Regions from separate parts of the Amycolatopsis sp. cg9 genome, predicted to be linked through region 2. Evidence: riboswitches for the same ligand, from Rfam matches in the RefSeq annotation. Region 2 holds a riboswitch; the other holds the start of a gene.
The links. Region 2 has a riboswitch for cobalamin ahead of cobN (cobaltochelatase subunit CobN). Riboswitches for the same ligand answer to the same signal wherever they lie in the genome.
Positions count from the first base shown of each region.

Region 1: another riboswitch for cobalamin. It lies ahead of metE (5-methyltetrahydropteroyltriglutamate--homocysteine S-methyltransferase); the one in region 2 lies ahead of cobN (cobaltochelatase subunit CobN).

Region 1 covers NZ_CP166850.1:5,695,621-5,699,018, forward strand. Annotated here, with positions in the region: gene metE (5-methyltetrahydropteroyltriglutamate--homocysteine S-methyltransferase) at 1-2,086, opposite strand, end outside; cobalamin riboswitch at 2,184-2,381, opposite strand; partial or broken gene AB5J73_RS27200 (ribonucleotide-diphosphate reductase subunit beta) at 2,626-3,398, opposite strand, start outside.
Region 2 covers NZ_CP166850.1:204,274-207,671, forward strand. Annotated here, with positions in the region: gene pgsB (poly-gamma-glutamate synthase PgsB) at 1-103, shown strand, start outside; gene AB5J73_RS00925 (poly-gamma-glutamate biosynthesis protein PgsC/CapC) at 103-585, shown strand; gene AB5J73_RS00930 (NlpC/P60 family protein) at 593-1,600, shown strand; cobalamin riboswitch at 1,632-1,759, shown strand; gene cobN (cobaltochelatase subunit CobN) at 1,789-3,398, shown strand, end outside.

The sequences.
Region 1 (3,398 bases), 5.0 Mb from region 2:
CCACCTCGCCGGCCGGAGGCACGCGGGGCGAGTGGATGTCGTACACCCCCGGGCCCACGCCGCGGGTGAAGCCGGCCGCGTCGAGGTCCGCCAGCACCTCCATCTTCGAGCGGGCCGCCTCGATCGACGTGACGTCCGCGTCCAGCGCGTCGATCGCCGGCAGGACCTCGCCGAACTCCGAATAGCACATGTGCGTGTGGATCTGGGTCGCGTCGGCGATCCCCGACGTCGCCAGCCGGAACGCCGAAACCGCCCACGCGAAGTACTCCGAGTGGGCAGAACGCCGCAGCGGCAGCAGTTCCCGCAGCGCCGGCTCGTCGACCTGGACGATCCGGATGCCCGCCGCCTCCAGGTCGTGGACTTCGTCGCGGATCGCCAGCGCCACCTGCCGCGCCGTCTCGGCCAGTGGCTGGTCGTCGCGGACGAACGACCACGCCAGGATCGTCACCGGGCCGGTCAGCATCCCCTTGACCGGCTTGCGCGTCAGGCTCTGCGCGTACCGGGCCCACGAAACGGTCATCGGCGCCGGCCGCGAGACGTCGCCGTAGAGGATCGGCGGGCGGACGCAGCGGGAACCGTAGGACTGCACCCAGCCGTGCGCGGTCGCGGCGAACCCGCTCAGCTGCTCGGCGAAGTACTGCACCATGTCGTTGCGCTCCGGCTCGCCGTGCACCAGCACGTCCAGTCCGAGCTCCTCCTGCAGCCGGACGACCCGCTCGACTTCGCGGCGCATCGCGGCGTCGTAACCGGCGTCGTCGAGCGTCCCCGCCCGGTGCGCCGCCCGCGCTCGGCGCACCTCCGGAGTCTGCGGGAACGAGCCGATCGTCGTGGTCGGCAGCGGTGGCAGGCCGAGCGCGGCCCGCTGCGCGGCGGCACGCTGTTCGTAGGGCGCCCGGGGTGCGGGCTCGAGCGCGGCCAGCCGGGCCCGGACGGCCGAATCGGCCAGGTCGGCCGCCGCCGCCCGGTCCGCGACCGTCGCCCGCGCCGCGGCCAGGTCCGGGGATTCGCCGCGCAGCGCACGCCCGAGCAGCACGACCTCGTCGACCTTCTGCCGCGCGAACGCGAGCCAGCTCTTCAGCCGCGGGTGCAGGTCTTCGCGCGAGACGTCGTAGGGCACGTGCAGCAGCGAGCACGACGTAGAGACGCTCACGGACTTCGCGACGCCGAGCAGCGTCGCAGCCTTGCTCAGCGCCCGGTGCGGGTCGGTCCGCCAGACGTTGCGCCCGTCGACGACGCCGGCGACGACCTCCTTGTCCCGCAACGCCGGCTCGGCCGCCACAGCATCCACAAAGGACTCGTCGCTGACCAGGTCGACGGCGAGCGCGTCGATCGGCGCGCGGGCCAGCGCGCCGAGCCCGCGGCCCAGCCCGCCGAAGTAGCCGGCCACCAGCAGCTTCGGCCGCGCCGTCGCCTTCCCGAGCCGGTGGTACGCGCGGATCAGCGCGTTCAGCTCGGCTTCGGTGCGGTCGGCGGCGAACGCGGGCTCGTCGAGCTGGACCCACTCCGCGCCCGCGTCGTGCAGCTTCGCCAGGAGATCGACGTAGCGGGGGAGCAGCGCGTCGAGCAGGTCCAGCGGGGCGAACCCGCCGGTGCCCTTGGCCAGCAGCAGGAACGTGACCGGGCCGAGGAGCACCGGCCGCGTCTCGATCCCGAGCGCGCGGGCCTCCCGGTACTCGTCGAGGGGCTTGGTCCCGGCGAGCGTGAACTCGGTGTCCGGGCCCAGCTCGGGGACGATGTAGTGGTAGTTCGTGTCGAACCACTTCGTCATTTCCAGCGCCGGCGCGTCCTGGACGCCCCGCGCGGCGGCGAAGTACGTGTCGAGCGGCGAAAGACCCGGCCGGGCGGGCAGCGCGCCGAACAGCTCGGCGGTGTCGAGCACGTGGTCGTAGTGCGAGAACGTGTTGGACGGGATCGAGTCCAGCCCGGCGTCCCGCAGTTCGCGCCAGGTGCGTTCACGCAGGTCCCGGCCGGTGGCGAGCAACGCGCCCGCGTCGATCCTGCCCGCCCAGTAGCGCTCGAGGGCGCGTTTGAGCTCCCGGTCCGGGCCGATCCGGGGGTAGCCGAGCACAGTGGTGCCGATGGTCACAGCTCTCTCCTCGCGAGCTAGTCCGAAGAGCCCGGACGCGCGCGAAGGCGAGCGTTTCGGTCGTGCCCATCCCGCGAGGCCCGGACTCGCGCACGCCGTCGGCGTCCGCACCACGGGCAGGTCTTCGGACTCGTGGGCGAACCGCTCGCGCCTACCGGCCGTCGCTTCCCAAGCTCACGCTCAGTGCTTCTTGACGGCTTTCGTTCCCACTCACCGCTGCGGGGCAGTCCCGGATTCGCACCGGGTTCCCTGTTGCCTCCCCGGGACGTCGACAGCCCGGCCCGGGGAACCAGTGGCGCGGCCGAGTCTAGGACATCGCCCGGGCGGGCGGTACCGGGCGAGAGCCCGGGTTCGGATCGGCACCGCGGTGGCCGAAGGCGGGCGTCCGGCACGAGGTGTGCGGCCGGACCGGTGAAGTCCTCCTCGCGAGTGGCGGGCCCGAACCGCCCGCCGGTCGTGACGCCGCCCGCAAGTACGCCCCGGGCATGAAAAAGCCCGGCCACGCCGACAGCGGCGTGACCGGGCTCAGTACGGGGGACTCAGTCCCAGTCGAGGGCGCCGCCCGACTGGTACTCGATGACGCGGGTCTCGAAGAAGTTCTTCTCCTTCTTCAGGTCCATCGCCTCGGACATCCACGGGAACGGGTTCTCGGTCTCACCGAAGATCGGGGCGAGGCCGATCTGCTGCGCGCGGCGGTCGGTGATGAAGTGCATGTACTGCTCGCACAGCTGCGCCGAGAGGCCGAGCATGCCGCGCGGCATCGTGTCGCGCGCGTAGTTGACCTCGAGCTCGCACGCCTCCTTCAGCATGCCGCGCACCTCCTCCTGGAACTCGGGAGTCCACAGGTGCGGGTTCTCGATCTTGATCTGGTTGATGCAGTCGATGCCGAAGTTCAGGTGGATCGACTCGTCGCGCAGGATGTACTGGTACTGCTCGGCGATGCCGACCATCTTGTTCCGGCGGCCCAGCGACAGGATCTGCGCGAAGCCGGTGTAGAACCACATGCCCTCGAAGATCACGTAGAACGCGACGAGGTCGCGCAGGAACGCCTGGTCGGCCTCCGGCGTACCGGTCTCGAAGTCCGGGTTCTCCAGGTTCTGCGTGTACTTCAGCGCCCACGCGTCCTTGTCCGAAATGGACGGGACCTCGCGGTACATGTTGAACAGCTCGCCCTCGACCAGGCCGAGGCTCTCGCAGATGTACTGGAAGGTGTGCGTGTGCACGGCTTCCTCGAACGCCTGGCGCAGCAGGTACTGGCGGCACTCGGGGTTGGTGATCTGCCGGTACACCGCGAGCACGATGTTGTTGGCCA
Region 2 (3,398 bases):
CGGCGGCGTCGAGCGGCAGGCGTCGCTGATCGCCATCGGCAACATCCACGGCCAGGGAGAACTGCTCATCGAGGAACTCGCGAAACTGGAACCGGTCGCCTGATGCTCACCACGTCCCTCGCCCCCGAGGTCGCCACCGTCGGGCTCGCCATCGGCCTGCTGCTGTCGCTGGTCTGCTACCTGACGACGAACCTGTCCCCCGGCGGGATGATCACGCCCGGCTGGATCGCGCTGACCATGGTGGAGGACTACCGGCGCGCGGCGATCATCGTGCTGATGACGGCGCTGACCTTCGGCGGCACGAAGGCGTTGCAGCGCGTGGTCATCCTCTACGGCAAGCGGCTCTTCGCCGCGGTCGTGCTGCTCGGCGTCGTGCTCCAGACGACGTTGCTGATCTTCCTCCAGGCCGACTTCCCGCTGCTGTTCGTGCACCAGACGCTGGGGTTCGTGGTGCCCGGCCTGGTCGCCTACCAGCTGGTCCGGCAGAAGCCGGTGGCGACGATGCTCGCCACCGGCGGCGTCAGCCTGGCCAGCTACGCCGTGCTGATCAGCGGCGTGCTGGTCGGCCTGGTCCCGACGGTGTGAGGTGACGATGCGCAAGGCGGTCCGGATCGGCGTCCTCGCCGCGGTCATCGGCGTGTCCGGCACGGCGGCGGTCTACGTCGCCACGCAGGACCGGCCGGACATCACGGCCATCTCGGCGTCGCCCGCGCCCTCGGGAGCGGCCGTCACCGGCGGCTACACCTACGACCGGCTGGACCACCCGGCCCGGACGATCGTCCGCGACGCGGCGGGCGCCCAGCTGGCGTCGTTCACCGACGGCTCGCGCACGGTCATGCTGACCGGCCGGTCCCGGACCTTCACCGAGCCGAAGTTCACCACGGCGGGCATCACGTCGACGGCCTGGATCCGGCTCGCGCCGCAGGCCTGGCGGGCGGGTGCGGAGAAGGAGCCGTGGTTCACCGAGTGGCTCCCGAAGGCCGCCGCCGACACCGGCCCGGACGTCCTGGCGATGGCGCTGCAGTACACCGACGGCGCGGCCGACCAGGTCGTGAAGAAGCTGCGCGTGGCCGGGGACGCCAGCTTCGGCCCGGACAGCGCCGAGGGACGGCTCGAGAAGTCGGACTTCTACGACTACCTGGGCATCGGCTGGGACTTCCCGGACGGCGTCCACGAAGCGGCGGAACCGCGGCGCGCCCGGTCCCTCGACTGCTCCGGGTTCGTGCGGATGGTCTACGGCTACCGGGCGGGCTACCCGCTGCTCGGCACGAACACGAAGGGCCCGGGCCTGCCGCGGCGGGCGTGGGCGCTGGCCGAGCTGGGCCCGGGCACCTCGCTGATCCCGGACGAGAAGCGGCAGGTGACGGACTTCAGCCCGCTCCAGCCGGGTGACCTGCTGTTCTTCAACCTGGAGCCGCAGCTCGGGCCGCAGGTCTCGCACACGGGCATCTACCTGGGCATCGACGGCGACGGGCACCACCGCGTGCTGTCCAGCCGCAAGGTGGCGAACGGCCCGACCTTCGGGGACGCGGGCGGGGTGTCGCTGATCGACGGGTCCGGGACCTACGCGAAGGCGTTCCGCACGGCCAAGCGGCTCTGAGCCACGCACGTCACCTTGACGCCGGGTCGGCCGCACCGGAGAGTGAGGCGGAACCCACGCGTCGGCAGGTGGAGGAACCCGGTGAGAGTCCGGGGCGGTCCCGCCACTGTCACCGGAGATCTCCGGGAGCCAGGAACTCCCGCCGGCGCGCCCGTCTACCCGGGGCGCGGACCCCGAGGAGGAACCTCGTGATCCTGCTTCTGTCCACTTCGGACACCGACCTGCTCAGCGCGCGATCGGCCGAGGGCGAGTACCGGCTCGGCAACCCCGCGCGGCTCGACGTCGCCGAGCTGCCGGCGCTCCTCGAAGGCGTGAAGATCGTCGTCGCGCGGATCCTCGGCACCCCGCGGAGCTGGCAGGAGGGCCTGGACACGCTGCGGGCGTCGGGCGCGCACGTCGTCGTGCTGGGCGGGGAGCAGACGCCGGACGCCGAGCTGATGAAGCTCTCGACCGTCCCGGCGGGCATCGCCGCCGAGGCCCACGCGTACCTCGCGCAGGGCGGCCCGGCGAACCTCACCCAGCTGCACCGGTTCCTCTCCGACACGCTCCTGCTCACCGGCGACGGCTTCGAGCCGCCCGCCGAGCAGCCCTCGTGGGGTGTCCTCGAGCGGCCGTCGCGCGCCGAAGGCCCGGTCATCGGGATCCTGTACTACCGGGCGCACCACCTGTCCGGGAACACCGCGTTCGTGCACGCCCTCGCCGACGAGGTCGAAGCCGCCGGCGGGCGCGCGTTGCCGATCTACACCGCTTCGCTGCGTACGCGCGCGCCGGAGATGATGGCCGAGCTGGGGAAGGTGGACGCCCTGCTCGTCACGGTGCTCGCGGCGGGCGGCACGCGGCCGTCCGAGGTGGGCGCGGGCGGGGACGACGAGGCCTGGGACGTCGCCGAGATGGCCGCGCTCGACGTCCCGATCCTCCAGGCGCTCTGCCTGACCAGCGACCGCGAGACGTGGGCGGCGAACGACGACGGGCTCTCCCCGCTCGACGCCGGCAACCAGATGGCCGTCCCGGAGTTCGACGGGCGGCTGATCACGGTCCCGTTCTCGTTCAAGGAACTCGACGAAGACGGCCTCCCCCGGTACGTCCCGGACGCCGAGCGCGCGTCCCGCGTCGCCCGCATCGCGCTGGCGCACGCCCGGTTGCGGCACACGCCGCCTTCGGAGCGGCGCATCGCGCTGATGCTGTCCGCGTACCCGACGAAGCACTCGCGCGTCGGCAACGCGGTCGGGCTGGACACGCCCGCGTCGGCGATCGAGCTGCTGCGGCGGATGCGCGAGCAGGGTTACGACCTGGGACCGGACGCGTTCCCCGGCGTCGACCCGACCGGCACCGACCAGCCGGACGGCGACGCCCTCATCCACGCGCTGATCGCCGCCGGCGGCCAGGACCCGGAGTGGCTGACCGAGGAGCAGCTGTCCGGCAACCCGATCCGGGTGCCGGCCGCGCGCTACCGGGAGTGGTTCGACGCGCTGCCCGCGGAGCTGCGTTCGGGGGTCGAAGAACACTGGGGCCCGGCGCCGGGCGAGCTGTACGTCGACAACGGCGACATCGTGCTGGCGTCGCTGCAGAGCGGCAACGTGATCATCATGATCCAGCCGCCGCGCGGGTTCGGCGAGAACCCCGTCGCGATCTACCACAACCCGGACCTCCCGCCGAGCCACCACTACCTGGCCGCCTACCGCTGGCTGGAGGAGGAGTTCGGCGCGCACGCCGTCGTCCACCTCGGCAAGCACGGGTCGCTGGAGTGGCTGCCGGGCAAGACGGCGGGGCTGTCGGCGTCGTGCGCGCCGGACGCCGT